3 regions of the Pararhizobium capsulatum DSM 1112 genome follow, and region 3 is predicted to be linked to each of the others. Evidence: predicted binding sites of a transcription regulator. Region 3 holds the regulator's gene; each other region holds the start of a gene.
What was found. Region 3 encodes LexA, which represses DNA repair genes until DNA is damaged. Its sites were predicted from a motif close to TGTTCNNNNTGTGTTCNG; they were not measured.
Positions count from the first base shown of each region.

Region 1: QO002_RS25375 (ATP-dependent helicase) is a predicted target of LexA. The motif match lies at 2,630-2,647, and genes of this name have one in related genera.
Region 2: QO002_RS04090 (2'-5' RNA ligase family protein) is a predicted target of LexA. The motif match lies at 2,967-2,984, and genes of this name have one in related genera.

Region 1 covers NZ_JAUSVF010000003.1:57,433-67,551, forward strand. Annotated here, with positions in the region: gene dinB (DNA polymerase IV) at 1-495, opposite strand, end outside; gene QO002_RS25375 (ATP-dependent helicase) at 502-2,568, opposite strand; gene QO002_RS25380 (hypothetical protein) at 3,191-3,571, shown strand; gene QO002_RS25385 (hypothetical protein) at 3,740-3,916, shown strand; gene xth (exodeoxyribonuclease III) at 3,922-4,698, shown strand; gene QO002_RS25395 (hypothetical protein) at 4,724-4,966, shown strand; gene glsA (glutaminase A) at 4,968-5,975, shown strand; gene QO002_RS25405 (PRC-barrel domain-containing protein) at 6,064-6,360, opposite strand; gene QO002_RS25410 (hypothetical protein) at 6,653-6,967, shown strand; gene QO002_RS25415 (SOS response-associated peptidase) at 7,014-7,697, opposite strand; gene QO002_RS25420 (hypothetical protein) at 7,676-8,044, opposite strand; gene QO002_RS25425 (ImuA family protein) at 8,505-9,260, shown strand; gene QO002_RS25430 (Y-family DNA polymerase) at 9,181-10,119, shown strand, end outside.
Region 2 covers NZ_JAUSVF010000001.1:864,678-874,796, forward strand. Annotated here, with positions in the region: gene QO002_RS04060 (glutathione S-transferase family protein) at 1-164, opposite strand, end outside; gene QO002_RS04065 (SRPBCC family protein) at 161-601, opposite strand; gene QO002_RS04070 (ArsR/SmtB family transcription factor) at 598-1,005, opposite strand; gene QO002_RS04075 (sigma-70 family RNA polymerase sigma factor) at 1,038-1,901, opposite strand; gene QO002_RS04080 (putative quinol monooxygenase) at 2,064-2,369, opposite strand; gene QO002_RS04085 (YciI family protein) at 2,522-2,890, shown strand; gene QO002_RS04090 (2'-5' RNA ligase family protein) at 3,040-3,702, shown strand; gene QO002_RS04095 (alpha/beta fold hydrolase) at 3,931-4,842, shown strand; gene QO002_RS04100 (succinylglutamate desuccinylase/aspartoacylase family protein) at 4,990-6,051, shown strand; gene QO002_RS04105 (arsenate reductase) at 6,060-6,410, shown strand; gene ybaK (Cys-tRNA(Pro) deacylase) at 6,414-6,887, shown strand; gene QO002_RS04115 (aminopeptidase) at 7,428-8,678, shown strand; gene QO002_RS04120 (hybrid sensor histidine kinase/response regulator) at 8,850-10,119, opposite strand, start outside.
Region 3 covers NZ_JAUSVF010000001.1:2,637,010-2,647,128, forward strand. Annotated here, with positions in the region: gene QO002_RS12870 (DEAD/DEAH box helicase) at 18-1,544, shown strand; gene QO002_RS12875 (hypothetical protein) at 1,675-1,809, opposite strand; gene QO002_RS12880 (hypothetical protein) at 2,018-2,236, shown strand; gene lexA (transcriptional repressor LexA) at 2,380-3,084, shown strand; tRNA gene QO002_RS12890 (tRNA-Cys) at 3,209-3,282, shown strand; gene QO002_RS12895 (hypothetical protein) at 3,612-3,872, shown strand; gene QO002_RS12900 (flavin reductase) at 4,046-4,573, opposite strand; gene QO002_RS12905 (ABC transporter substrate-binding protein) at 4,713-5,792, shown strand; gene QO002_RS12910 (P1 family peptidase) at 5,795-6,805, shown strand; gene rpe (ribulose-phosphate 3-epimerase) at 6,897-7,571, shown strand; gene QO002_RS12920 (hypothetical protein) at 7,571-7,738, shown strand; gene QO002_RS12925 (hypothetical protein) at 7,747-8,295, shown strand; gene purB (adenylosuccinate lyase) at 8,376-9,677, shown strand; gene QO002_RS12935 (PilZ domain-containing protein) at 9,824-10,119, shown strand, end outside.

The DNA of each region.
Region 1 (10,119 bases), on a different contig from region 3:
CGGCTTGTTGAGATCCGATGCCATCTTGGCGAGGAACTTGTTGTAGGAAATTCCGGCAGAGGCATTGAGGCCGGTGACAGTTTTGATCCTGTCTCTGATCTCGGCCGCGATCTCGGTGGCGACTGCCATTCCTTTCAAGTTTTCCGTCACATCGAGATAGGCTTCGTCGAGCGATAATGGCTCGATCAAAGGCGTGTACTCGGCAAAGATCTCCCGGATTTGCTGCGACACCGCCTTATAGACGTCGAAGCGCGGAGGGACAAAGATCAGATCCGGGCATTTGCGCGCCGCTGTCACTGAGGGCATTGCGGAATGGACACCAAACTTTCGGGCCTCGTAGCTAGCAGCCGCGACTACGCCGCGGGCGGCAGCACTGCCAACAGCCAACGGCTTGCCACGGAGCTCCGGATTGTCTCGCTGTTCCACCGACGCGTAGAAAGCATCCATGTCGACGTGTATGATCTTGCGAACGGTTGGTGCGGCGTCATCGCTCATCGGACGCTACTTCCACATGGTACGCATGCGAGCGCCGACATCGATCCTGATCTGACGGGCGCTGCGCTCGCTCGTTTGAGCGGAAACTTTCGGCCAGCTTGTTACTTCAAAAAACTGCAGGAGCGTTGCTGGAATGAATCGTGTCCTCGAGGCATAGACATGCCGATCGCCCTGCGTGTTCTGGCCATAGGTGAAGAACCGTTGCGGTATCACGAGCGTCAAACTGTCCCGTGCCCGCGTCATGCCGACATAGAGCAGTCGGCGCTCTTCCTCAATTTCCGCTGTTGTGCCGACGCCGAGATCAGAGGGAATGCAACCGTCGACCACGTTCAGCATGAACACTGATCGCCACTCCTGGCCTTTGGCAGAATGGATGGTGGACAGGATCAGATAGTCTTCATCCAGCAAGGGAACGCCGGCCTGATCACTGGTCGCATCCGGCGGATCAAGGGTGAGTTCGGTCAGGAAACGTTCTCGGCTCGGGTAGCCGCCGGCAATCTGCTCAAGCTGGAGCAGATCGGCTTTGCGCGTATCGGCATCCTCGTGAATCCTTTCCAGATGAGGCTCATACCAGATGCGGGCCACCTCCAGTTCGCGTGGCCAAGTGCCGCTGCTTTTCAGGAGAGAGGTAAGCAACGTCACGAAGGAGGGCCAATCCTCGCCGGTCTTGGGTGGGGGTGGAATTTCGGCCAGTGACTGAAGAGGCTCCGGATCTGTTGCTATCGTGTCGAGGATCTTTCCAGCCGTCTGTGGTCCAATGCCAGGCAGCATCTGGAGCAGCCGGAAGCCGGCGACCCGATCGCGAGGGTTCTGGGCAAATCTGAGAACAGCCAGGAGATCCTTCACATGCGCGCTGTCGAGGAACTTCAGGCCGCCAAATTTAACGAAAGGGATGTTGCGGCGTGTCAACTCGACTTCCAGCGCTCCGCTATGGCTCGACGCACGAAACAAGACGGCCTGCTGTTTCAGGGGAATGCCAACTTCCCGATTGGCCAAGACCTGTTCGGCGATGTGATTGGCCTGATCGGTTTCATCCTTGACCGTGACCAACCATGGTCGTTGTTCGGAAGCGCGATCTGTCCAGAGGTTCTTGGTGAAGCGTTCGCGCGCGAGATCGATAACGCCATTTGCGGCCGCAAGGATCGGCTGAGTTGAGCGGTAGTTCCTGTCGAGAGTGATGACGTCGGCCGGGATCGGCGAGAATACCTTTGGAAAGTCGAGAATGTTTCGGACTGTGGCCGCGCGAAATGAATAGATGGATTGAGCATCGTCGCCAACAACGGTCAGTCCGCCCCCATCCGGCTTTATTGAAAACAGGATTGATGCCTGGAGTTTGTTGGTATCCTGGTATTCATCGACAAGCACGTGATCGAACCGCTGACCGACATCCGCTGCCAATTCCGGATCGGACATCATCTGCGCCCAATAGAGAAGCAGATCGTCATAATCGAGCACGTTCTGCATCTGCTTCGCCTCGACGTAGGCCGCGAAAAGCTGCTTCAGTTGTTCTTCCCAGCCGGCCACCCAGGGATATGCCGATTTCAGCACCTCGACGATCGAGCTCTCCGAATTGACCACGCGCGAATAGATCGCAAGGCATGTACCCTTTGTCGGGAAACGACCGTCTGTCTTGGACAACCCCAATTCGTGGCGCACGAGGTTCATCAGATCGGCGCTGTCCTCGCGGTCATGGATCGTAAAGTCGACGTTGAGACCGATCTGTTCGGCATAGATTCTCAGCAGACGCGCGCCGATACCGTGGAAGGTTCCGGACCAGGCGAGGGCATCGGTCATGATCGCGGAGTTATCGCCGAGCACCTGCCTGCAGATGCGTTGAACACGACGGGCCATTTCGGATGAAGCTCTGCGTGAGAAGGTCATGAGCAGAATGCGTCGTGGATCAGCACCCTTAACGATCAGATGCGCGACTCGGTGGGCGAGCGTATTTGTTTTGCCTGAGCCGGCGCCCGCGATGATCAGCAACGGCCCGCTGGCTGCGCCTTGCGAGGTGCCAGCACCGTATTCCACTGCTTCTCTTTGGCGGTCATTCAGTTTGTCGAGGTAAGCTGTCATATCGAGGCGCCGTTTGGGCCACCCTCATAGGAGGCGGCCGATCTGTGACTTATATGTGAATGCGAACAAAAAGTGAACTTGCGTCCCGCTTTTTTTTCGAACTCAATTTGAAGTTTGGTCGTTCTCAGGCGGCCACCACTTCCACGACGTCGATGTTCCCATCGGCACACGGTTTCTGCCGAAGCCCTATAGAATAGACGATGTCCTTGATGTGACGTCGGAACTGATCTCCCGTCCGGCCGCGCCTTGGCAAGTCAAAAGCGTAGCCTGACTTGCAACGTGGCAACGGTTACGAACCTGTTTAGAGTGGAGCCGCTGTGAGGAACATGGCAACCGGCAAGCCTAATGCCGAGGCAGTTAAAGCAAGCATCGAGGCCATCTTTATCAATCGCGCTCGCCGCGCTCTTCCGTGATCCCATTCGTACGCCATACAGGTTCCTCCGCCTGGCAATCAACCACCCGAATGAACAGGAGTCGAGTCCAAGAACCTCGAATTTTGGGGAAGCAGACATCGCGACGATCGACGCGACAAAAGACGCTGTTGGGATCGTCCGATCACTAGACTCCTGGTTGCGGGCATGCAAATTTTAGGTGGGGCAGGGCGAATTCCATAGGCATAACCATGGTTCAGGGCTCTTGTTTGTGCGTTTCCGGAGCTGCGGCACCTTCAATGACTTCCACGACTGACTTTATTGCAGAACTCTTCCGTGCCGGAAACGAAGTGGCGAAGCTGAGCCATTCAAAGCGTAAAAGGCTGCTGGAGCGTGCCCTGACCACCGTGAAGGATATGCGCGACATCCTTGGAATTCCGAGCAGCGGGACGGACGCCGATCAACTTGTGCAACTCGCAACTTTCGTCGCAAAACTCGAACATCAGGGTGACAGCGAGGTCGGCCAGGCGTTCCTCACCGCGTCCACCTTGATCCGGGATCTTCGGATTGCCATGGACGAGAAGGTTGAAGTTATGATCAAGGAACTGCGGCTTCCCGAGGAAGCGAAGTGAGGCATTGGCAGCGTTCTAAAGTGTGCCAGCCTCCTGAATGAGCGGCCGGTTTACCGGACCTCTTATCCCTATCTTCAAATCGCCCTCTGTTTCGAATAATGCCCTGACCTGCATGCATCTTTTGGCCTGCAAGCGCGTTTCGGTGGACGCAACCGAAGGAGACAGGCCATGAGCAAGCGTGAGATGATCGATACAGGAACCGACAAGCGTTACGTCCGTCGCGACCAGGACGGTAAGTTCAAGGAGAGCGTCGAGGTGTCCCGATCATTGTCGGCAGATGCCCGCCATGATGCCAAGAACGACGCCAAGCCGGGTCAAGGTGACAAGGGCGACCGAAAGCACTGAGAGCGGTGAAGCTCGCCACATACAATGTCAACGGCATCAATGGCCGTCTCGATGTGTTGCTTCGGTGGCTCGCCGAGGCGAAGCCCGATGTCGTCTGCCTGCAGGAACTGAAGGCGCCGGACGACAAGTTTCCGCAGAGCGAGCTTGAGAAGGCGGGGTACGGGGCAATCTGGCATGGCCAGAAGTCCTGGAACGGCGTGGCAATCCTTGCTCGCGATCAGGAGCCGATTTTAACCCGGCGTGGACTACCGGGAGAGCCCGGCGACAGTCACAGTCGATACATCGAAGCAGCGATTGATGGAATTGTGGTTGGTTGCCTTTACCTTCCCAACGGCAACCCCGCGCCAGGTCCGAAGTTCGACTACAAACTGCGTTGGTTTGAGCGTCTGCATGACTATGCAGCGGAACTGCTCCACTTGGACATTCCCGTCGCCCTTGTCGGTGACTTCAATGTCATGCCGACCGAACTTGACGTCTACAAACCGGAGCGTTGGCGTGATGACGCCCTGTTTCGGCCGGAGGTCAGGGCGGCCTATTCGGAGTTGCTCGAACAGGGGTGGACGGATGCGGTTCGGACGTTACACCCCGACGAACATATCTACACCTTCTGGAAGTATCTCCGGAATGCCTTTGCGCGAGATGCAGGCCTTCGCATCGACCATTTTCTCCTCAGCCCGAGCTTAGCGCCGGTTCTGACACGCGCGGCAGTGGACAAACATGTTCGGGGCTGGGATCACACGAGCGACCACGCCCCAGTCTGGATCGAACTATCGAACGCATAGAGAGCCATACGGCCTGGAGGAACTGATGTCTGAACACCTGCGACAAGAAATGCGAGAACGGCTTGAAGACTTTGTCGATAGTTTCGTGGTGAAGGGTGCAAAGCCGCATGATGTCTTCGATGAGATCACATCCGCGGTGGAAGCGCTTCGTGAAGCCTATGATCGTGATCCCGATCCGATGAACGATACCGTCGTCGCGCCGCTGCTTGAAGAGCCGTCCAACGACTGGCCTGCAGCGGACGGAAAACCTCGGCCTGGCGGCAAGTGACATGGATGGGGTTGATCACTCCGGTGAACTGACGTCGGTGCTTGAGGATGTGGTGGCTCGGGTTCGCAAGGCAGCACCCGGCATCTACGATGAAGCCCTCGAGAAGGCGAAAGCGAGTGGTAAGCCCGCTCCTCGCAAGGGCGACTTCGAGTATTCTGGCATTGCGGTGTTTACGCGCTGTGGCGATGTGGCGTCGGCAGGAAATGCCGGCGTCGGGTTTCCCGTTCAGTCCATCTCGAAAGTGTTCGCCCTTGAGGTCGCGCTGGAAGCCATGGGTGAGAAACTCTGGAAACGGGTCGGCAGGGATCCGTCAGGCGATCCCTTCAACTCGATCATCGATCTCGAACGGGCCAAGGGCATTCCACGCAATCCGTTCATTAACGCAGGCGCGCTAGTCGTTTGCGATATTCTGACCGGAATTGGTGGCCGGTCAGGACCCAACCGGCATGTCGTCGACCTTGTCAAACGGATGCTCGACGGCGATGCTCCGCCACTCGATCAAGATGTGATGGAAAGCGATCGAACCGGGGGAGACCTGAACCGTTCCCTGATGTTCATGGCGCGACACCACGGTAATCTGAAACATCCAGTTGAAAAGGTGATGGACGCCTACATCCATCAATGCGCCATTTCGTTGGACTGCAGAGGCTTGGCAAAAGCCGGGCGGTTCCTGTTGCTCGACGATCCGGACGATGAGGATGGCGTAAAGATCGCGGCGGCGCGGCGGGCGCGACGAATCCTTTCGATTATGATGCTGTGCGGGCAGTACGACGGATCAGGCGATTTCGCCTATCGCGTGGGATTGCCGGCAAAATCCGGTGTTGGCGGCGGCATTCTGGCCATCGCGCCCCATATCGCGTCAATCGCTGTTTGGTCACCCGCGCTCGATCCCATGGGGAACAGTTGGCTCGGAACCTTGGGGCTGGAATTGTTGACATCGAAAACGGACTGGTCCGTGTTTGGGAAGTCCAGACGACTGCTGCGTGATGACGCCCGAAATCAGCGGTGAGCGTCGGCATGGTTGACGCCTTCGGACCTTCCCCTCCGCGAAGGAAAGCCCGGCGCGCGGCCGGGCTTCTAATCCTGATGTTGGAATCTCAGTGATGGTGCTCAGGCATGTCCTTGAGCTGATCCTTGGTCCAGGACGTGACAGCGTGGACGTCGCCATCTTCATCCCGCATGAAATCGAGGTCGCTGAGAGAAACGGCAACCGGCTTTGCCCCGATACCAAGGAACCCGCCGACATCGATAATGGCCTTGGTGCTCGTTCCCGAGCCATGGACATGATCTACGTTTCCGACCTTGTGGTCATCGGCGCCGTAGACGGTTGCGCCCTCCAATACGGCCGGTGTGAGCTCGGTGGTCGCGAGACGAACGTGATTGCTATGATCCATTGATGTTTCCTCCTTGTTTGTGGAGAACGGGAAACCCCGTTGGCGACAAACTGTTCCAACATCCCGCTATCATTGGTTCCGTGATCCCAACCAGATCGTCTTGCGCGACATCAGAGGCTTCCTATCTGTGATGAAATCCGAACTGGAGCAACGCGATGAGCCAACGGCTGACAGAGAGTGCTGGGCCTGAACGCGAGAAAACTTGTTCGGGTGAGACGGCCACATGTGCTTGTTGCCGCAAAGTTCGTTCCGCGTCGAACATGGATGAAGATGGCTGCGGAATTTGCGACGAATGTCTTGCGCCGTGAACAACGACGGCGTGGAGACCGGGCCTCGACCGCCTTCGACGTTCGTGTCCGCTCTTGAAATGATGCTTGAAGGGTATTGCGAGGGCCGCTTTGAAGGCCACCCGTGGAGCGTAACCGTCAAGCGATCGAATGATGGCAAGCGGATATGGCTCTATGGTAAAGAGCTAGGCGGCAAGGATACCGTGAGCTTCAATCTTTACAGGCTGTCGAAGACAGGTCCGCTTCTGAAACCCTGCGAGATGTCATCGTCGAAAGTGATCGACTTCGTCCTCGGTTTCGAGCGGGAGCCGCCGGTCTAAAGAGATCTCGCAGCCGGACCTGACATCGACGAATCCTTCTGCCGCTTTAGCGGGGATATCCACCCAAACCGCCGACCTCGGTATAGCGCGGCAAGACCATCATCTGATCATCGGCGAAGGGGCGCTGAAGCTTCTTGGCGTCCTTCCAGTCGGCCGTCAGCCAAAGTTCGCATTCTTCTCTGGTCGTCAGGAGCACAGGCATGGCCTTGGGATGGACCGGCTTGACGATGCTGTTGGGATTGGTGGTCAGGAAAGCATAGATGTCATGCTCGCCAAGCCTCGGCGCCTTGATCGGGCCGCGGGTACCGTGCCAGCGGGTATGGACACCCGCCAACATGAAGAGCGGCTGATCTTGGCTAAGCGCAAACCACCGCAGCGGCTTTTTGCCTGTCTCTGGATCAGGGTCTTGCTCATATTCGGAGAACGCGGTTGCCGGCACCAGACATCTGTTCTCGGGACCCAGCCACCGCTGCCAGTGGGGCAGCCAAGTCTTGCGGACATTGGTGACGCCCTTGTCGGGCTTGCCGTCGAGATGCTCCTCGGGCGTCGGCATGCCCCACGTCGACATGATCAGTTCGCGTTCACCCTCGGTGTCCATGCGGATGATCGGCCCCTGGCGATCCGGATGCACGGAGATCGACGGCGGCAGGTTACCCTCGCGGTATCGGGTTATGTCGATGAAGTCGCGAATGGCCTGCTGGTTCGATGTCAGATTGTAGAGATTGCACATGTGCAGTCCTCTTCCTCGCAGAAATCAGCCGTACCATCGACAATCTTCAGTTCCAGTTCAAGCTGTCCGATGCGCTCCAGCATGAGGGTCTCAAAGTTCAAGAGCACATCGGCGAGTTGCGCCAAGCCGTGGGTGGTGTCGCCAGCGCCGTTCACGGAATTGACGACCACCATGTCCTCATCAAGTGCCTCGACGTAGGAGCGGACGAGGTCGCATTCCTTTCGATAGAAATCGAGTCGAGACCCGAGGGCGGCTTGTTCAGCTTCATCCGGATACTGGCCGAATATAACCCCACCTTGGAGGGTGCGGTCCAGCGGCAGGATCGCCATGTCCGATTTACAGGTCATCTGAACTGCTCCCTTCAAAAGTCAGGTTTGCCTCAAGAAGGCATGGAAACCGCGTCTGGCACCGATCTTCGCCATCAGCGCAGATCATCTTCTCGCAACCGACAGCCAGGCGACGCCGCAGTTCAACGAAGCGGATGCTCGCGCCGTACTGCCTGACGAGCGTTTTCCGATCTAGCTCGATATATCGGTCGCACGCCCGGCATTCGGCCGTGATGATCGGGCTTCGAAACTCCCGCAACGTCAGCAAGCTCATCGATCAAGCTCCAAAAAAATATGCCCAGGTCTCACCTTCACCTACGGCAGTGATTCCATTTGCTGAATCCCTTGAGCTTCTGGTCCGGACCTCGTACGACGCCTCGCTATCGATCGGGGACCCAGTTGACTCGTTTAGGGCTTAGGAACAAATAGGGAACATATTCGCTTTTTGCCGAATTGGAAAGTGCCTTGACCTGTGACATCCATGCAGCAGACCGCCACCAACGCCACGATCTCGGAGCTTCGCGACCGCATTCAGCATCTCGAAGGCGGCCCGGTGCGTACTCGCAAGATGCTGCCCTTTGGTGTTCCGGCAATCGATGGCGTGCTTCCAGGCGGCGGTCTTGCTTACGGCGCGCTGCATGAGGTGGCGGGCGGGGGAACCGGCACGGTCGATGGCGCGGCCGCCGCCCTGTTCGTCGCCGGCATCGCCGCCAGAACCAGGGGCAAGATCGTCTGGTGCCTGACACGGCCGGACCTGTTCTTTCCGGCGTTGGCGCAAGCCGGTCTTCAAGCCAACCGCGTCGTGTTCGTCGAGTCCGACAAGGAGGAGGACGTGTTGGCAAACATGCAGGAAGCGCTCGGGTACGGCGGCCTCGGCGCTGTCGTCGGGGAGATTGTTCGATTGCCGATGACGGCGTCCAGGCGCCTGCAACTGGCCGCGGAAAAGACCGGAACCATCGGTCTTGCGGTCCGACGATGGCGACGCCAGAGCGAGGCCAACGACTTTGGCCAGCCGACGGCATCGACGACGCGGTGGCGCGTGAGCGTTCTGCCATCCGAAGAACTCCCCGTTCCGGGTGTCGGTCGTCCGCGCTGGTTACTTGAGTTGATGAGATCGCGTGCGGGCGAATGTGCCGAGTTTGCCGTTGGAGCCTGTGATGACAAGGGTCGTATCCATTTATCTGCCGGATCTGCCCACGGATCGCATTCGTCGAGCCGATCCCTCGCTGCCGGCTGACCAGCCAATTGCCGTGATCGCCAGGAGCGGTGCCAAACGATGGGTGTCTTCTGCGGATGTCGCGGCGAGGAAGGCTGGCGTTCGTGTGGGCATGGCGGCGGCCAAGGCTCAGGCCTTGTTCCAGGGTCTAACGATGATCGACGCCGATCCCGTCGCCGATGCTCAGGCGCTGGAGCGCATTACGCTCTGGGCCTTGACCCAATATTCCCCGATCGTCGCCATTGATGCATTGGATGGTATCGTCATGGACACCGAGGGCGCCGATCATCTGCAGGGTGGCGAGGAGTCGATGCTGATCGGGATTGCCAATCGCTTCCGTGGCAAGGCGCTGACGGCGCGGATAGCAATCGCTGACACCTGGGGTGCCGCCCATGCCTGTGCGCGAGCGATCAGACGGGAAACGGTGGTCGTGCCCCGCGGCGAGACTGTCCGCGCTGTGGAACGGCTACCGATCTCGCTGCTGCGGCTCCCCGAGAAGATCGTTGGCGATCTGAGGACACTTGGCTTCCAGAGCATCGGGGAACTGTCAGCGACGCCGCGCGCACCCCTGGCTCTGCGGTTTGGCCCGGAAATCGGGCGTCGTCTCGATCAGATGTTCGCACACCTCGCCGAACCGATCGATCCCATCCGCAGTCTGGAGTTTCTGGAGGTGAGCCGATCCTTTGCAGAACCGATCGGTGCTGCCGAGACCATCGACAAATATGTCGGTCGGCTGGTGGTCCAGCTTTGTGATGCGCTGCAGAGACAAGGCCTCGGAGCCCGCCGCATCGATCTGATCGTCGAGAAGGTCGATGGCACCCGTCAGGCGATCCGGGCAGGGACCGCCAAGCCGGCACGCGATGTTGCCTGGCTGACCAAA
Region 2 (10,119 bases), 1.8 Mb from region 3:
GGCTGGTGGGCGAAATGCTCGGCGTCACGGTCGCCGAACGGCACGCCCGTGACGCGATAGGGCAGGCCGGCTTCCTCCAGCGCCCAGCGCACCCTCAAATCGCGCACAAAACCGCGCGGCGTTTCGGGAACCCAGTCGAAGGTGGTGAGGGTCAGGTCGCTCATTGTCTCTCTCCCAGGAAAATCGGTAGCTTGTCGAGCAGGCCACTCCAGCCCTGCTCATGGCTTTTCCGCGCCTCTTCGTCGGGCAGGCCTTCGTGGATCAGGGTCAACTCGGTGCCGCCGTCGAGCGGCCTGAGCAGAAATGATACCAAGGACTCCCGTTCGGGCATGCCGGCCCATTCCCAGGTGAAGACCAGCTTCTGCTCTGGCAGCACGTCCTGATAGACGCCGGTGGGATTGTACTCCTCGCCGTTCAAGAGCCGGAACAGGATGCTGAACCTGCCACCGGGCCGCACGTCGGCCTCGGCCTTGAGGGTCGGCCCGGCATCGGGACCCCACCATTGCAGCATCTGTTCGGGCCGGGTGATTGCCGCCCAGACCCTGGCGGGTGAAGCCTTGATCCTGCGGACGATGGTGACACTCGGAAGGCTGATATTCATCGTGCATCATCCTCTTCGACGAAGGCGACGAGCCGGTCGAGGCTCGCCGTCCAGAAGCGCTCATAGTGTTGGAGCCATGCCATCGCTTCCTGCATCGGCCCCACCGACAGGCTCACGGACACGGTGCGGCCGGTCTTGATCCGGGTAATCAGGCCGGCATCCAAGAGCACGTCGAGATGCTTCATCAATCCGGGCAGCTTCAGCGACAGCGGCCGGGCGAGCTCGCTGACGGAAAGACCCGGCTCATCCTTCAACCGCAGCAACAATTCTCGCCGTGTCGGATCGGCGAGGGCGGAGAAGGTGCGGTCGATAGCGGATGCTTGATACTTCACCATATAGTGAAGTATTGCCGATGTCCGCGGCGGTGTCAACGTCGGCGTTTCGAAGCGGTTGACGGTTCGCAAGGAACCTCGGCCGCGGAGCGATGGCCCGGCGGTTAGTCCAGCCGGACCCAATCTATGGCTTCGAGCACATAGGGTGCGAACGCGAAATCGCGGATGTCGATGATCTGGTTTTCCGACCATTCGATCAGAACGAAATGCGCCGGTCGGTCCATCGGCCCGGTGCTGTCGAAAACCAGCATGGCCGGCTGTCCTTCAACCGCACCGAAGGCGAAGCGCCATGTCTCCAGCTCCGAATAGCGCGTGAAATAGATCCCGATCCTGTCGCGTCCTCCCAGCCGAAGCCGGTTCACCAGATCGAGCTTCACGTCATCGGCGAGCATGGCACGGATTGCGTCGAAATCGCCGCTCTGGAACAGGCGGACATAGGCGGTCATCTTCTGCCGGTCCTGATCCGACATCAGCGGCACCCTGACATCTTCGGGCGCCTGCGCAAGCTGCCGCAGGGCAACGCGCCCGCGCTGCAGCGCCGATTTGGCGGCTGCCGGAGAGCAGCCCGCGATACCGGCGATCTCGTCGACGGAATGCCCGAGGACATCCTTGAGGATCACCGCACAGCGCTGGAGTTCAGGGAGCCGCAGAAATGTCTGAAAGCTGACCGCGACGATATCCGCCTCGGGCAGGGGCGTCGCCTCGATGTCTTCGGTGAGCGAAACGACCATGCTTCTGGACCTCTCACGCAGGAAATCGAGGCTCGTATTGTGGGCGATGCGAAACAGCCAACTCTCGAGACTATCGACCTCGACGCCCTGGGCGCGCGCGTGCAGCGCCTTGACGAGCGTATCCTGCAAGACATCCTCGCCATGGATCGCCGATCCCGTCATGCGGGCGCAGTAGCGATGAAGGCGCGGGCGAAGCGCATTCAGGCGGTCCTCGAACGGGTCGGCGGTCGCTGGCATTCCTCAGTCCTCTCGATCTGGCGTCACGATATTGACCGCCAGGGTCAGCGGTTAATCGGCTGTTTTGTGCATCTCACGCGCCGGGACGAACAAAGACATTTGGTTGAAATGCCCCTGTCGTCAAAAAGGGACATTTCAGCATCCGAGGCTATGGGCCGGCCTTTATCGGGCCTCGCTCAACACCGATGAACCCATGATCGACTCGAGGCTCGCAAGTTCGAGAATTTTGGGAAAATAGGCTTTCATGCGCGGATCGCTGCGCATCGCCTCGACGGCGGCAGGGGTTTCCCACTCGGAATAGATGACGACGCCGGTGCCGTCATCTGCGGCGACCAACCGGGTCGTCTTCCAGCCTTTGAGTGTACGGATAACCGTGTCGGTGCTCTGCTTCAACAGCGCGAGCAGCGCATCCTGCTTTTCGGGTTTGACCTTCAGCAGATTGATCACGATGACGGATGTGTCGGACATGGCATGTTGTTTCGAACACACCAAGGACGACCGGAAAGGTGAAAACGGATCGCAACGTTGAAAAAAATTGCGGGACGATGTCGATTTCCGCAAACTCCGTTCGTCGTTTCAGTGCCGGATTGATGATGCCGGCTCAAGCAAGGAGACAGACGATGCGTGTGATGGTGCTGGTAAAGGCGACCGGAGACAGTGAAAAGGGCTTTTCCCCCACGCCCGAGACCATGGAAATGATGGAGGCGATGGGCCGCTTCAACGACGAGCTTGAAGCGGTCGGCATCCTCGTCACCGCCGATGGCCTCAAGCCGTCCTCGGACGGCAAGCGTGTTGCCTTCAATGGTTCCAGCCGCACGGTCATCGACGGGCCTTTCACTGAGGCCCGCGAACTGGTCGCAGGATTCTGGCTCTGGAACGTCAAGGACATGGACGAGGCCGTCGCCTGGGTGAAGCGCTGCCCCAACCCCATGCCAGGTCCGAGCGAGATCGAAATCCGGCCGCTGTATGAGATGTCTGACTGGCAGTGAGGGGCGCAGGAGACGCATGCGGCCGGTTTTCGGTTGTTTTGAAAGAGTCTCGAATATCAAGGAATAAATTCGTACATGTTCCTATTTCGTTCTTGATTGAATCGATCCTTTCGCTATAATCCGGGCATCATTTGAGAGAGGATTTAGCGATGCTTGGACAGTCCGGGAATGAGAACGTGCGCCTTGAGCAGGCTTCTTTCTGGGGGGAGGCTCCCAAGCGCCGAGGCGGTGGCCGGTTCGACGAGCGGGCGCGCTCCAACCTGTTTCTCGCTGTCGTACCGGAACAGGCGGCGGCGCATCAGGCCTGCGAAATCGGCCACCGATTGGGCCGCGAGCACAGGCTTTCCCATACCCCGCGCCCGCTCGAATTGCTGCATGTGACGCTGAACCCGATCGGCTCCTACATGACGCTTTCGGAAGCAGATGTGTTCACGGTTTCGGACGCCATGGCGTCGGTGCGGGCAGCGCCTTTCGAGGCCAGTTTCGATCGGGCGGCAAGCTTTTCGCATGGGGATCGCAAGCTCCTGGTTCTCGGCAGCGCAGTGCGCAGCGAAGAGCTTATGGATCTGCATGTGCAGCTGGCCAAGGAGATGTGGGGTGCCGGAATGACCTTCACCTACAATCCGCGCTTCATGCCGCATATGACGCTGAGCTACGGCGAAACGGCGATGCCGGAGACGATGCTGGCCGAGCCGGTTCGCTGGATGGTGCGCGAGGTGGTGCTGATCCACAGCCTCGTCGGGGAAGGCCGCTATGAATATCTCGGGCGGTGGCCATTGTCGGATGATCTGGAGCGCCGCGCTGTCGGATAGGGCTGCATTTGCAGGGTGAGATGGCTCGGCCTTTCAAGGTTCAGGCAAGGGAATTCGCTTGTGATCGAGTTCGGAAGGCCGGGTTCATCCTTTGATGATCATTGTTCGGGAAGGCCGAACATGAATTCCGCTTTTTTACAGCTAGTTCGAACGAAATTCCTATGCCATCTTCCTGTCAACGAGGATGCCAATCCGGCGCAACGCCACGTTTTATCAGGAGAAATTGCCATGCTACGTTCCATCTTGGCCGGCCTTATGCTGGCAATCGCTGTTCCGGCGGCGGCGGAAGTTCCGCAGTTCCCGGAAACCTTCAAGACGCAGGAGATCGCCACCAACGGCACCACCTTGCATGTCCGCACCGCAGGCAAGGGGCCGGCCGTCGTGTTGTTGCATGGATACGGCGAAACCGGCGATATGTGGGCGCCGCTGGCGGTTGCGCTGTCTCACGATCATCAGGTCATCGTGCCCGATCTCAGGGGCATGGGCTTCTCGGCCAAGCCCGAAACCGGCTATGACAAGAAGACGGAAGGGCAGGATATCGCCGGTGTTCTCGATGCGCTCCATGTCGATCAGGCCGATGTCGTTGCCCATGATATCGGCAACATGGTTGCCTTTGCGTTTGCTGCGCAATATCCGAAGCGCGTGACCAAGCTGGTGCTGATGGATGCGCCGCTTCCCGGTGTCGGCCCCTGGGAGGAGATCCTGAAGAACCCGCTGCTCTGGCATTTCCGCTTTGGCGGTCCGGATATGGAGCGTCTGGTCGCTGGTCGCGAGCGCATCTATCTCGATCGTTTCTGGAACGAATTTTCGGCTGACCCGAGCAAATGGGACGAGGCATCGCGCAATCACTATGCGGCACTTTACGCCCAGCCCGGCGCCATGCATGCAGGTTTTGCGCAGTTTGCCGCCTTCGATCAGGATGCGGTCGACAACAAGGCTTTTCTTGAGAAGGGCAAGCTGACGATGCCGGTGCTGGCTGTCGGTGGCGAGAAGTCCTTCGGCACGACCATGGCCGCTGTCGCAGGCTTTGCGGCAACGGATGTCACCGGCGCGGTGATCCCCGCATCGGGCCATTGGCTGATGGAAGAGCAGCCGGAGGCAACGGTCGCCGTCATCGTGCCTTTCCTGGATAAGAAATAACACTGGTTTTCAAGCGTGTTCAAAGGTGCCGCGTCTCGTGCGCGGCGCCTTTTTGTCGCCTGGCAGGCGGGGACAGGCGGCTTGCACTCCGCCGAGGGAACGACCATACATCGCATTTGACGGTGACATATCAGGGACCAAGAGACAGTGCAGACATCCGAAATCGTGATTGCAGGCGACACACCGGGCATCGAGTGGCGGCTTCCCGTCATCCGTTTCAAGGGCAGCGATGCCAAAGCGCCATCCGTTTATATCCAGGCCGCCCTGCATGCCAATGAACTGCCGGGAACGGCGCTGTTGCATTTTCTCTGCGCACGGCTGCGCAAGGCGGATGAAGAGGGTGCCATTCTCGGCGATATCACCATCGTTCCGCAGGCCAATCCGATCGGCGCGGCCCAGTCGCATTTCGGCGAGATGCAGGGTCGTTTCGATCTGGCGTCCCGCACCAATTTCAACCGTGAATTTCCGCTCGTTGCGCTCGACGACAGGGAGAGCCTGCTGGAAGGGCGAGAGGCGCTGACGGCCGTTAACAGGCTGAAGCGCGAACTCTTGCATATGGCTGTTGGTGCGGACCTGATGCTGGACCTGCATTGCGATGACCAGTCGCTGCAATATGCCTATATCGACGATGCCTTCTGGCCAGAGGCCTCCGATCTCGCCGCAGCCTTGAAGATGGAAGCGGTGTTCCTTTCGGATGGTGAGAGCACTGCCTTCGAGGAAGCTGTCGGTTATGCCTGGAAGCATGAGGGCAAGGCGGCCAAGAAGACGCGGCTGCCCGGACGCCTCGCCGTCACTGTCGAGTTGCGCGGCCGCTGCGATGTCTATCCCGAGATGGCCAAGGCAGACGCTGATGGCCTCTGGAATTTTCTTGCCGGCCGCGGCGTGGTCCGCGATGATGCCTTTGTCGCGACGCCCTATGAAGGGCCGGCTTTTGCCCTCGACAATATCGAGATTATCCGCGCGCCGCAGGCCGGGATGGTGCTGTTCCATCGGGATATCGGGGATACCGTCAAAGAAGGCGATCTGCTCGCCACCATCGTCACGCGTCCCGGCATGGCCGAGGGCGATATCGAGATCAGGGCGCCGCAGGAGGGACTGGTCGCCACCCGTTCCTCGGCTCGTTTCGCCCGCCGGCGTGACGACCTGATGAAGATTGCCTGCGCGGAGCCGAGCAAGGCCAAGCGCAAGGCAGGGACACTGGAAGACTGAGGCGGGCAATGACGGTCAAGATTTACGGCATCAAGAACTGCGATACGATGAAGATGGCGCGCGCCTGGCTTGACGGTCACGGTGTCGCCTATGCCTTCCACGACTACAAGGGCGAGGGTATCGACCGGGCGACGCTGACGGGCTGGTGCGATGCCTTGGGCTGGGAAGCCGTGCTCAACAAGACAAGCACCACATTCCGCGGCTTGCCGGAGGCAGATCGCCAGAACCTCGATCAGCAAAAGGCGATCGACCTCATGCTGGTGCAGCCATCGATGATCAAGCGACCGCTGCTCGACCGGGGCGGCCATCTCACGGCGGGCTTCAAGCCGGATATCTACGGGGCGCAGTTCAAGGGCTGATCCATGTCGAAGACGACACGCGCAACGCAATTTCTCGCCAAGGCCGGCGTGGCCTTCACGGTTCACACCTACGACTATGACCCTTCCGCCGACCGCATCGGCATGGCGGCTGCCGAGGCGTTGGGCGAGGAACCTTGCCGGGTGTTGAAGACGCTGATGGCCGAAGTGGATGGCAAGCCGGTCTGCGTCGTGGTGCCATCGGATCGCGAAGTCAGCATGAAGAAACTGGCCGCGGCTTTTTCGGGCAAGTCCGCCAACATGATGAAGCCGACCGATGCCGAGCGGCTGACAGGCTATCATGTTGGAGGAATCAGCCCCTTCGGACAGAAGAAGCTCGTGCCGACCGCGATCGAAGAGGCGGCGCTCGCCGAGCCGCATGTGTTCATCAATGGCGGCCAACGCGGACTGCAGGTGCGACTGGCGCCTGCGGATGCGCTGATGGCACTGAAGGCGATTGTCGCGCCACTGGTGGCGTAAGGGGCGGCGCGGTCTTTATACGGCTGCATTCGCCCATCGTGCGGGGGCCGAATGTCGATTGGTCCCAGCGCTGGCAAGGTCCAGCGACCCGTATCGTGATCAAGGCGAATTCAGGCACAACTCCCGTTCCCCTGACGTTCATGCGCAGCCGCAACCGTGTTCTTGAACCGTTCAGAGACATATACCCAATTTGGGGACTGTCCTGTCGCCCATCGTCTCCTATGGTTGTACCGATTCGTGCAAGCCATAAGGAGTTGTGATGAGTGAGGCGAGAGTGGTCATCAAGAGGTTCCAGGGCGTGTGGGTAGCCTCGATTTTCCACCTTGAAATCACGGAGCATCGAGGTTTTGTGACGCAACAGGAGGCCGAGGAGCATGGTAGAAAGCGGGCTCAGCAGCTGCAGGGACGCCCGACATCGCCCGACGCATGAAGGCCTGGAACGGCCTGCTGCAAGCTTCAGTCGTTTCGTGCTTTCGGCTTCTGTTTTGACGCCTGTCGCGATAGAACGGGGCAACGCGCTACGAAGCAGCAGGAGACAGCATGGACGCGACATCAACCAAATCCCTTATCGATCCCGTGAAGCTTGAAAAGCTTGCCGAAGTCGCCGTCAAGGTGGGCTTGAGGCTGGAGCGTGGCCAGGACCTCGTCATCACCGCGCCGATTGCCGCTTTGCCGCTGGTCCGCCTGATCACCAAACATGCCTATATGGCCGGTGCCGGTCTCGTCACGACCTTCTATTCGGATGAAGAGACGACGCTTGCCCGCTACCAGTATGCCCCGGATGATAGCTTCGATCGGGCATCCGGCTGGCTTTATGACGGCATGGCCAAGGCCTATGCCGGCAATGCGGCGCGACTGGCGATCTCCGGCGACAACCCGATGATGCTGGCGGCGCAGGATCCGGCCAAGGTCGCTCGCGCCAACAAGGCCAATTCCATCGCCTACAAGCCGGCGCTCGAGAAAATTTCCAATTTCGACATCAACTGGAACATCATTTCCTACCCCAACCCCGCCTGGGCCAGGCAGATGTTCCCGGACTTGGCCGAGGATGTCGCGGTCGGCAAGCTGGCGGATGCGATCTTTGCGGCATCGCGGGTCGATGTTGCCGATCCGGTCGCAGCCTGGGCCGAACACAATGCCAATCTGCGCAAGCGGTCGAGCTGGCTGAACGGCGAGCGCTTCTCGGCACTGCGCTTCACAGGACCGGGCACGGACCTGACGGTTGGTCTGGCTGACGGTCATGAATGGCATGGCGGCGCCTCCACGGCCAAGAACGGCATCACCTGCAATCCGAACATCCCGACCGAAGAGGTCTTCACCACGCCGCATGCGTTGCGCGTGGAGGGCCATGTGTCGAGCACCAAGCCGCTTTCCCATCAGGGTACGCTGATCGACAATATCCAGGTTCGCTTCGAAGGCGGCCGGATTGTCGAAGCGAAGGCGTCGAAGGGCGAGGAAGTGCTGAACAAGGTGCTGGATACCGACGAGGGCGCGCGCAGGCTTGGCGAGGTGGCGCTGGTGCCGCATTCATCGCCGATCTCCGCGAGCGGCATCCTGTTCTACAACACGCTGTTCGATGAGAACGCTTCCTGCCACATTGCACTCGGCCAATGCTATTCCAAGTGCTTCCTCGACGGTGCTTCGCTGAGCCAGGAGCAAATCAAGGCGCAGGGCGGAAATTCCAGTCTCATTCACATCGACTGGATGATCGGCTCCGACAAGGTGGATATCGACGGCATTCTGCCCAATGGCGGCAGCGTCGCCGTCATGCGTCAGGGCGAATGGGCCTGACGTACACCGAACGACAAAGTTGAGAGAGCAGGCAGGCGGCGACGTCTGCCTGTTCCATATGAGGCTAACGTCAGAGTTTGTCAGGGAAAAGTGGAAACCGGTTTTCGCGAAAAGACAAACAGAAACAAAAGAATCTAGAGGATGTCTGGTTCAATCTGAACCAGACCTCCTTTAGAGGCCGAGGCTTTCAATCGCCCTGGTGATCTCCGGTGTTCCGAACGGTTTCTTGAGGAGGGCCGTCCGTGCCGGATCGTCAAGCTTCGGGGCCTGGTCCTGGCCGGTTGCAAAGACGATGCCCATGTTCGGATATTGTTTCCTGACTGTTGCGGCCAGTTCCGCCCCCGACATGCCCGGCAGGCCAAGATCAGTAATCAGGATGGCGATGGGCTGTACTTCCAGAATGGCCAAGGCCTGTTCGGCGCTGCTTGCTTCCTCCACGGTGTGGCCGAGTTCCATGAGAATATCCGACGTCGACATGCGGATTAGGAAATCGTCCTCGACGAGAAGCACGCGGTAGAAAGTCTTTTCCTGAGGTGGCGATGGCGCAGGGGCGGACGCAAGACGTTGGATGGCCTCGGCGCGCTGGCGGTGATTGTTCAGCACGTGACGGATCTTGCGGGCGAGAGACTCGCGCGTGTAGGGCTTGCTGAGGAGCTCGACACCGGGATCGAGCCGGCCGCCGTGAACGATCGAATTTTCCGTGTATCCCGAGGTGAACAACACGGCGATTTCGGGCGATCGCTCCTTCACCTGCCGCACGAGATCGGTGCTGCGCAGCGGTCCGGGCATGACGACATCGGTAAACAGGAGATCGACGGCGGCGCCGCTTTCGATGACGGTGAGTGCGCCGGCCGCATCCCTGGCCTTCAGAACCCGGTAGCCGAGATCACCCAGAAGCTCGACCACGGTGTTGCGGACCTGATCGTCGTCTTCGGCAACGAGGATGGTCTCGCTTCCGCCGGTCACAGGCCCGAACCCGTCTTCGACGATCACATCTTCCGTCTGCCGGATGCGGGGGAAATAGAGCTTGATCGTCGTGCCCTGGCCGACCTCGCTGTAGATCTTCACATGGCCGCCGGATTGCTTGACGAAACCATAGACCATGGACAGGCCCAGCCCGGTTCCCTTGTCGATCGGCTTTGTCGAGAAGAACGGCTCGAAAACCTGCTTCAGGATGGACGCATCCATGCCGCAGCCGGTATCGGTGACGGCGAGCATCACGTACTGGCCAGCTTCAACGTCATCGTTCTGGCGAACATAGTCATCGTCGAGAAATGCGTTGCCGACTTCGATGGTCAGCTTGCCGGCGCCATCCATGGCGTCGCGGGCGTTGATGGCGAGATTGAGCAATGCGTTTTCGATCTGCGTCGGGTCCACCAACGCATTCCAGAGACCGCCGGAGCGGCTGGTCTCGATCTCGATCGCTTCTCCAAGCGTCCGG
Region 3 (10,119 bases):
CGGAAACAGATTTCCAATTGACCACGTTTTCTGATCTTGGCCTGAGCCAAAAAGTACTCTCCGCAGTAACTGATGCGGGCTACACCATTCCGACGCCAATCCAGGCAGGGGCCATTCCGCCAGCCCTCCAGCGTCGCGACATTCTCGGCATCGCTCAAACCGGCACAGGCAAGACCGCTTCCTTCGTGCTACCGATGCTGACGCTCCTGGAAAAGGGACGCGCACGGGCTCGCATGCCACGCACGCTGATTCTCGAGCCGACGCGCGAACTCGCTGCGCAGGTTGCCGAAAACTTCGAAAAATACGGCAAGAACCACAAGCTCAATATTGCGCTGCTCATCGGTGGCGTGTCCTTCGACGAGCAGGATCGCAAACTGGAGCGCGGCGCCGACGTGCTGATCTGCACCCCCGGCCGCCTGCTTGATCACTGCGAGCGCGGCAAACTCCTGATGACCGGCGTTGAAATCCTGGTCATCGACGAAGCCGACCGCATGCTGGATATGGGATTCATTCCCGATATCGAGCGCATCGCCAAGCTTATTCCGTTCACCCGCCAGACGCTGTTCTTCTCTGCCACCATGCCTCCGGAAATCCAGAAGCTGGCCGACCGGTTCCTGCAGAACCCGGAACGGGTCGAAGTGGCGCCGCCCTCCTCCACCGCCAAGACCGTGACGCAGCGTTTCGTTGCGGCCCATGCGAAGGACTACGAGAAGCGCGCCGTTCTGCGCGACCTCATCGGTGCACAGCAGGAGCTGAAGAACGCGATCATCTTCTGCAATCGCAAGGTTGATGTCGCCGATCTCTTCCGCTCTCTCGAACGTCACGGCTTTTCGGTCGGCGCGTTGCATGGCGACATGGATCAGCGCTCGCGCACCACGATGCTGGCAAACTTCAAGGATGGCGGCATCAAGCTGCTGGTCGCATCGGACGTTGCTGCTCGCGGCCTCGATATCCCCGATGTCAGCCACGTCTTCAATTTCGATGTGCCGATCCATGCGGAAGACTATGTGCACCGAATCGGTCGCACCGGTCGTGCCGGTCGCTCAGGCGCCGCCTTCACGCTGGTGACCAAGCGGGACACCAAGTTCACCGACGCCATCGAAAAGCTGATCGATCTGAAGATCGAATGGCTGAATGGCGACCTTTCGGCCCTTCCGGCGCCGATGGAAAGTTTCGACAACGGCAAGTCCGACCGCAGCAAATCGGATCGTGGTCGGGATCGTGATGGCAAGCGTGGCCGGCGGAACGACACCGATAGAGGCGCGTCCAGTCACAAATCGGACACCAAATCAGACGATATTGCGATCGCAAGCGAAGCAGTGACGACAACAAAGGCGGAACCCGTGAGAACAGAACGTAAGGCAGAAACCAAGCCGCAGAATAGCCAGCGCAATGGCAATCGGAATGCTTCTGCGCCGTATCCTGCCAATGATGACAACCGCGACCGTCGCAACCGCTACCGCCGCGACCATGACGATGGCCCGACGCCCGTTGGCTTTGGTGACGACATTCCGGCCTTCATGCTGATCGCGGGCAAGGCCTGATCCGTCAACGCTTGACGCTTTTTATTTGCAAGCCGCCTTCACTTTTCGTGCAGGCGGCTTGTTTCGTATCCGGCTACCGATCACCGGGTGACGGACGTCGCCGACCGAATGTATTTGGTCTTGAAGGGCGTTAACCGCCGACAATGACGAGCGCAGTGGTGAGCGGCGCAGACGCGGCGTGGGTCCACAGCTGGTAGCCAACCACGGTGCCCAGGATGGCTGACCAGATTGCAAAATCTCCGAAGCGAAAAAGGGGCTCTCTCATCGTCGTTCTCCCGAAGGGCTTTGTGACGTTCTTGATGGGAATATCGCCCCTATCGTTCACCGTTTAAAGATCGAAACCAGTGAACACTGCTTCCAGAATTGAACAATCAACTCGTTCGGGTAGAGTTGCAAAACGGTGACGCGTGTCGAAAATCGTGGTAGAATCCAATCATGAACCCGCGGCAATGCAGTTGTTACGGAGGATCGCTATGCATTACAGCCTTCAGTTCTTCACATGGACGCCAAAGCAGGGCGTTCATCAGGTCGGCTCTGCCGTGGAAGTGAACGCGATTAGCCCGAAGCTGGCAGCGACAACGCTTCTTGGCGTGCGCCTTGACGAAGCAGGTGCTGCTCGAAAGCTTGCTGTTCGCGTCTGGAGCGACAGCGACGACTGCAAGGCCGATTGCGCCTGCTACTATTATCATTGAGCGGCCAAACGGACAGCAGCGACAACGCCGCATTTTTTTCATGTGCCTTTCCGGAATTCACGTGGTTTTAAGCACTTGCGGAACACAAATGGAACATATAGTGTCTGTTCTTGATTTGTTTCGCAATTCCGGAGTGAAATGTCATGCTGACCCGCAAGCAACAGGAACTGCTGCTTTTCATTCATGAGCGCATGAAGGAATCCGGCGTGCCGCCGTCCTTCGACGAAATGAAGGATGCCCTGGATCTTGCGTCCAAATCGGGCATCCACCGTTTGATCACAGCCTTGGAAGAACGTGGGTTCATTCGCCGGCTTCCGAACAGGGCGCGTGCGCTCGAAGTGATCAAGCTGCCGGAGGCCTATTCGCCAAGTCTTCAGCCCAAGCGCGGCTTTTCTCCCAGCGTCATCCAGGGGAGCCGGGATGTAGCGCCGCCCCCCGCCAAAGCTCGCCCGCCGGAAACCAACTCCGTCAATGTGCCTGTGATGGGACGAATCGCGGCGGGTGTCCCGATCTCCGCTATCCAGAACAACACGCATGATATCTCCGTACCATTCGAAATGATCGGTGCCGGCGAGCATTACGCTCTGGAAGTGCGCGGCGATTCGATGATCGAAGCAGGTATCCTCGACGGCGATACCGTCATCATCCGCAACGCTAACACCGCCAGCCCCGGTGAGATCGTTGTGGCCCTCGTCGATGATGAAGAGGCGACGCTGAAGCGCTTTCGTCGCAAGGGTGCTTCTATCGCCCTGGAGGCCGCAAATCCGGCTTATGAAACGAGGATCTTCGGCCCGGACCGGGTGAAAATCCAGGGCAAGCTCGTCGGCCTCATTCGCAAGTATCATTGAGGCGCTCCGGCGTTCGCGCCTCAATCAAAGACGGGAAAAATCACAGCATTCGCGGATATTCCCCTTGCGATTTGTCTAGGATGATTCTAAACGCTCGCAACGGCCCGAGTGATCGGACCTGAGAGGCCTCGTGGCGGAGTGGTGACGCAGAGGACTGCAAATCCTTGTACCCCGGTTCAATTCCGGGCGAGGCCTCCAAATTTTTCCCGCCACGAAAACAAGTGCTTACGGCTGCATTTTTGCGGTTAAGTACTGGGTGGCTCAACATCAACATATTTTCGTTGCGAAAAACCTCTGCCGTCTGCGCTCCCAGTCGCGCTTGAGGCTTTGCATAGCCTGTAAATTTTGAAACTCGAGGATGCACCCTCCGCTTTTAACGTGCACTCCAAAACCAAGTCCGCACTCGTTCGAACTCTTTTCCTGCACGCCAGGCCCCTCCGCAACTTCTGTTGTTCATCGCCTGGGAGGAACCTTTGCCAGTCTGTCCCGTTGCCCTCTCAGTTCGACCGTGAGAAGGAGTTTGAGCGATGGCGACCCATTTGGATGAACGGGGCGACAGGGTTTCGAGCGTAGACGAAGATAGAACAGTCAAGGCGACCACAAACGAGGCGCGGCAGGGCGGACTGGGAAAACCTGTTTTTATCGTACTGATCTGCGGGTTGCTTTTGGCTATTGTCGCGTGGGCGGGTGCGGAACTGTTCGGTGAGAGCACCGATAATGACGCTTCAACCCGGACCCAGCAGACCACTCCGATGACACCCGCGGAAACTGGCGTCTCCAACAGCTAGGCCACGACTACCTCGCCGAGCAACGAAGCGCAGCAACCGGCACCTGTCGACAAGGATCCAACGCCGCAGACCGGCTCCGGTGATTAACGGCCCGTGAGGGCGTCAAACTAGACGGCGCGGCTTAGACCTATGGTATGCCCGTGTTTTAACGGGTGCTCAAATATCGCTGTCGCTTAAACCGAGCGGTAGCCTCTGTTGAGATAGACAAGTGCTTCCCTGGCCTCAGCAGTCTGCATCGCGACTACTTTGCCAAACAGCACCATATGCGTTGCGATGCGCTTGACGTCGATCACCTCGCAATCGAAGACAGCCATTGCACCGTTTAGCGAGGGCGCACCCGTCAAAAGCGTGCCCCAATCGCCGTGGTCGAACCGGTATTCAGGTTCGATGGGTTCGCGACCTGAAAATACGTTGGCCAACCCTATCTGATCGGCGCCCAGGACGTTGAGGGCAAAACAACCGCTAGTCAGAAAGATGTCATTTCGCACGTTGGCCTGGTTGAGGCACACAAGCAGGGTCGCAGGATCATCTGACACCGAGCAGGCGGCAGTAATCGTTACGCCGCGACGGGCCTCGCCCTCCGCTGTCGTCACGATATGGACATGGCCGGCAAGTTGGCTCATGGCGTCACGATAGGAAACGGGGTCGAGGGCAAGCGTCTGCAACACGAAACTCTCCGAACAATGTATGGCCTTACACATAGTCGTTGGCGGAAAATATGTAAGCGGCAAGTGCAGATCTGGACACAGCGCCGTGATCTTTTCCTTTGACCCCAAAGGCCACATCTTTAAAACAGCAGCTATCAACGGAACACGCCGAAAATTTGGGATGGAACTGCGAATGCGTCGACTGACAGCAAGTCTTGCCATGGCTGCGATTATAATTGCATCGCCGGCTGCAGCGGCCGGTCTCAAGATCGCGGTTGTCGCTCCGGCCGAAGGTCCCTTCGCGCTGCTCAGCAAGCAGATCACCGATGGTGCAAGCTTCAAAGCCAAGGATCGTGGCACCGAAATCATACCCATTGCCGAGACGTGCGAGGCTTCGGGCAGCGCGGACCTTGCCAAGGCAATTGTCGATAGCGGCGCCGAAGCTGCGATCGGTTTTCTCTGCACGGAAAGCCTCGAGGCCGCCATGCCCGTTCTCGCCCCTGCCAATATTCCAGCCATCACGCTCAGTGTCCGCTCCGATATCCTGATGGGCGACGCGATCAAGAACAATTGGCCCTTCTTCCGTCTTGTTCCGAATGCCGGCGCGGAATCGACAAAGATCACGGAAGCAATTCTTGCGCGCTGGAAGAACGAACCACTGGCGCTGATTGATGATGGCACGATCCATGGGCGTGAACTTGTTGAGAGCATCAAGGGCGCCCTCGCCGAGATCGGCCTGACGCCGCTCTTTGCCGATACCTACCGCCCTGCCCAGGAACAGCAGGTCGCCCTCGTGCGCAGGCTGGTCAAAAGCGGCGCTACCCATGTTTTCGTGGGCGGCGACCGGTCCGATATTGCGGTGATTGCACGGGATGCGAAGGCGGAAAATGGAGGTCTCATCTTCATGGGTGGAGAAGCGCTGAATGCCGCGGACGATCCGGTGCCACTGGAAGATGGTGTGCTGGCGATTGCCCTGCCCGACTATGCACGCCAGCCGGCAGCCGCAGATGCAACGGCTGCATTCAATCAGGCCGGCATCGTGCCGGAAGGTTATGTCCTGCCAGGCTTCTCAGCCGTTACCCTGCTTGAAGCGGCGAAGGACAAGGCTGCCGCCGAAGACATCCCGCTGCGCGCCGCCGTGGCGCGCGGATCATTCGAAACAGCTATTGGCACTGTTAGCTTTGGCGCTGACCACGAATTGAAGCCGACACCCTATCGGCTGCTGGAATGGCGCGACGACCGTTTCGTCGAGCCAGCCCAACAGGTGAACTGACGATGCGGCCAGGCCCGCGCAACTCCATCACCGATGTCGCCGGGATCAAGGTTGGCAATGCCGAGGACGTCAGCCTGAAATCCGGCGTTTCTGTCGTCGTCTGTGATGAGCCGGCGATTGCGGCCTGCCAGGTGCTCGGCGGCGCCCCCGGTACCCGCGAAACGGATTTGCTTGAGCCACACAATACGGTCCAGGCAGTGGACGCCATCGTTCTTTCCGGCGGATCCGCCTTCGGGCTCGACGCCGCGTCCGGCGCGCAGAGCGCCCTTGCCGAAGACGGTCGCGGCTTTGCCGTTGGCCCCGCGCGCGTGCCCATTGTTCCGGCCGCCATTCTTTTCGATCTGCTCAATGGTGGCGACAAGTCGTGGGGTCGATATCCGCCCTATCGCGAGCTTGGCTATGATGCCGTGCGCAATGCCGGTCTGGCGTTTCGGACCGGCAGCGCCGGTGCCGGCACCGGGGCGCTCACGGCAGGCTTGAAAGGCGGGCTCGGCACGGCATCGGCGATCGAAGGCGGCATGACGATCGGTGTACTCGTTGCCGTCAACGCGCTGGGTTCCGCGACGATTGCGAGTTCCCGGCATTTTTGGGCAGCTCCCTTCGAGGAAGGCAATGAGTTCGGCGGTCTCGGCATGCCACACCCTTTCCCGCAAGGAGCGCGCACTATCCGCACCAAGATGGGCGGCAAGCCCGCGGAAATGCGCAACACCACCATCGCCGTAATCGCCACCGACGCCCTGCTGACGAAGGCAGAAGCCAAGCGACTGGCGATTGCCGCCCATGACGGATTCGCCCGTGCGCTCTGGCCAGCGCATACGCCATTTGATGGTGATATTGTCTTTGCCCTCGCCACCGGGAAGAGCGGCGTGAAACCCGATGAGCGTGGTTTCGTCACGCTCTGTGCCCTTGCCGCCTCCACGATGGCACGCGCTATCGCAAGGGGCGTGCACGATGCTACGCCCATGGATGGGGATACTCTGCCGGTTTGGTCTCAATCGCCTCCACACGCCTGAAAAGGCTGTCGCGAGCACGGAATCTTGCTCGCAATATTGTTTGCGCACCACAGCGGTGCTATTGCCCGGAAAACGCCTGGAGCCAAACATCATGACATTGCCAATACGCATCGCCCCGTCGATTCTCGCCGCAGATTTCGCAAAACTCGGCCAGGAAGTTCGCGATGTGACCGAGGCGGGCGCCGACTGGATACATCTCGACGTAATGGACGGCCACTTTGTGCCCAACATCTCCTTCGGGCCGGATGTCATCAGGTCTCTGCGACCGTTCACCAGGGCAACGTTCGATTGCCACCTGATGATCGCTCCGGCGGATCCTTATCTCGAGGCCTTTGCAAAGGCGGGTTGCGATATCATCACGGTTCATGCCGAAGCCGGTCCGCATCTGCATCGGTCGCTGCAGACCATCCGTAATCTCGGCAAGAAAGCCGGCGTATCGCTCAATCCCGCAACGCCTCCCAGTGTCATCGAATACGTCCTCGATACCGTGGACCTCGTTCTTGTGATGTCGGTCAATCCTGGTTTTGGCGGGCAGAAATTTGTAACCTCCGCCCTCGACAAGATCCGCACGATCCGGTCGATGATCGGGGATCGGCCAATCGAGCTTGAAGTGGATGGCGGGGTTGCAGCCGATACGATCGCTGATATCTCGGCTGCCGGTGCCAACGTCTTCGTCGCCGGTTCCGCCATCTTCAAGGGCGGCAAGATCGAGGCCTACAGCGATATGATCGGTACCCTGCGCACGCTCGCCGAGGCTGGCCGCTGATGACCGCGCCGGCCCGCACGATCGATTGGATCGCGGGCTGGTTTATGCTGGCTTCTGCCCCTGCTTTTGCGGGTGATATTGCCTCGCTCGGGGTCATCGGCTTTTCTGAGGATGGCGGTGCCTTTGCCTTCGAGGAAGATGGTGTCGCGGACACGGAGACACGCTGATGCTCCAGATGGGTGACTCGCCTCCGGAAAAGCAAGGCACTCTCCGCCGCGCGATACTGCGTCTGAGGGAAACAAGCCCAAGCCTTCGCGAACTCTTCTGCGGCGCAATTCTCTGGGGCGTCATGATGGCTGCGGCAGCCTTTGGGGCGCTCTATCTTCAAAACAGAGCGGAAACCGCGCGGCTTGATGCGGTGCTGGCGCTTTATCTTTGCGGCGGCATTCTTGCCTGGCCTTTTGCGCTCTCTCTGGCTCGGTTTTGCGCATATGATCGCCGCAGCGAGGCACGCTTCGCCGCCTATTTTGTCTGCCTGACGGTATTTACCATCACTGCAACGGCATTTCTCTTCGCCATGCAATACCGGCAGTTCTACGAACAGTGGCACGCCCCGTTTGGCAGCCGCATCTGGATTTATCAGTTTATCATCACTGGCGCTGGCGCCACTTACCAGTTTGTCGTCATGGGCGTGCGACTGTTCGTTCCGTTCGGAGCGGTCGTGCTTGCAGCAACAAGCCTGTGGCTGGCAAAACCTCGACTTTCACCGCCCTGGAACCGCTAGCGATCGACTCGAGCGTTGAGATTGCCCCCTATCTTTGCTAGAGGCACAGCCAACTTCACCTCAATACGAAAGCAAAGCCCATGATCCCCCGCTACTCCCGGCCGGAAATGGTCGCCATCTGGTCGCCTGAAACGAAGTTCCGCATCTGGTTCGAGATCGAAGCCTATGCCTGCGACGCACTGGCAGAGCTTGGCGTCATTCCGAAGGAAGCGGCAAAGATCATCTGGGAAAAGGGTAATGCTGCCGAATTCGACGTCGCGCGGATCGACGAGATCGAAGCTGTCACCAAGCATGACGTCATCGCGTTCCTGACCCACCTCGCCGAATTCGTCGGTCCGGACAGCCGCTTCATCCATCAAGGGATGACCTCCTCAGACGTGCTGGACACGACCTTCAACATCCAGCTGGTTCGGGCCGCCGACATCCTGCTTGCGGATATGGACCGCGTTCTCGCGGCGTTGAAGGCACGCGCCTTCGAACACAAGGACACGGTGCGCATCGGCCGCAGCCATGGTATCCATGCCGAGCCGACGACTATGGGGCTGACACTTGCCCGCTTCTACGCGGAGATGAGCCGCAACCGCGACCGGCTGGTCGCTGCCCGGGCGGAAGTGGCAACCGGTGCAATTTCGGGTGCCGTCGGCACCTTCGCCAATATCGATCCGAGCGTCGAAGAATACGTTTGTGAGAAGCTCGGTCTCGTGCCCGAGCCGATCTCGACGCAGGTCATCCCGCGCGATCGTCATGCCATGTTCTTTGCCACGCTCGGCGTCATCGCGTCTTCGATCGAAAACGTGGCGATCGAAATCCGTCATATGCAGCGCACGGAAGTTCTGGAAGCCGAGGAATTCTTCTCGCCCGGCCAGAAGGGCTCGTCAGCCATGCCGCACAAGCGCAATCCTGTCCTGACGGAAAACCTGACCGGCCTTGCCCGCCTCGTGCGCATGGCCGTGACGCCAGCCATGGAAAATGTCGCCCTCTGGCATGAGCGTGATATCTCGCACTCTTCCGTTGAACGCGCCATCGGACCTGACACGACGATCACGCTCGACTTTGCACTGAACCGTCTGGCCGGTGTCGTCGAGAAGCTGGTGATCTACCCGGACAACATGCTGAAGAACATGAATAAGTTCCGCGGCCTTGTGCATTCCCAGCGGGTGCTGCTTGCCTTGACGCAGGCTGGCGTGTCACGCGAGGACGCGTATCGCCTGGTTCAACGCAACGCGATGAAAGTTTGGGAACACGGCAAGGACTTCCTCGAAGAGCTGCTGGCAGACGCCGAGGTTCGCGCAGCCCTTCCGGAAGAAACCATCCGCGAAAAGTTTGACCTTGGCTATCACACCAAGCACGTCGATACGATCTTCCGCCGGGTATTCGGCTGATTTTCGGCTGGGGAGCCTTCGGGCTCCCTCTCCCGCCCCCCTGCGTTCCGCTTTGACGCAGATGCCTCAAAAGCGAACGGTTTTCTCAATCGAATCCTCAGCCTTTGGTGAAATCCTGCCTTTCAACGAATAATGGGAGGCAAGACATGCCGGTTCAGCAGGTTGTTGAGAGGAAGGCGAAGCGGGTTGCGACGAAGTTTACCGGCGAGGTCACGTGCAAGGGCGGCACCAGCCGTGGTATCGTCAAGGACCTGTCCCCGGCTGGCATCTGCTTCCAACTCTATTTCGACATCAATGCGAAGACAGGCCAGGAAGTCACCATCGAGAGTGACGAGCTTGGCCATCTGACAGGCGTCGTCCACTGGTACCGAGGCGACAGGATCGGCATTCGCCTTCACGCGTCATCCAACACCTCGGCCCAGGTTTCGTCCTACTTCAAGTA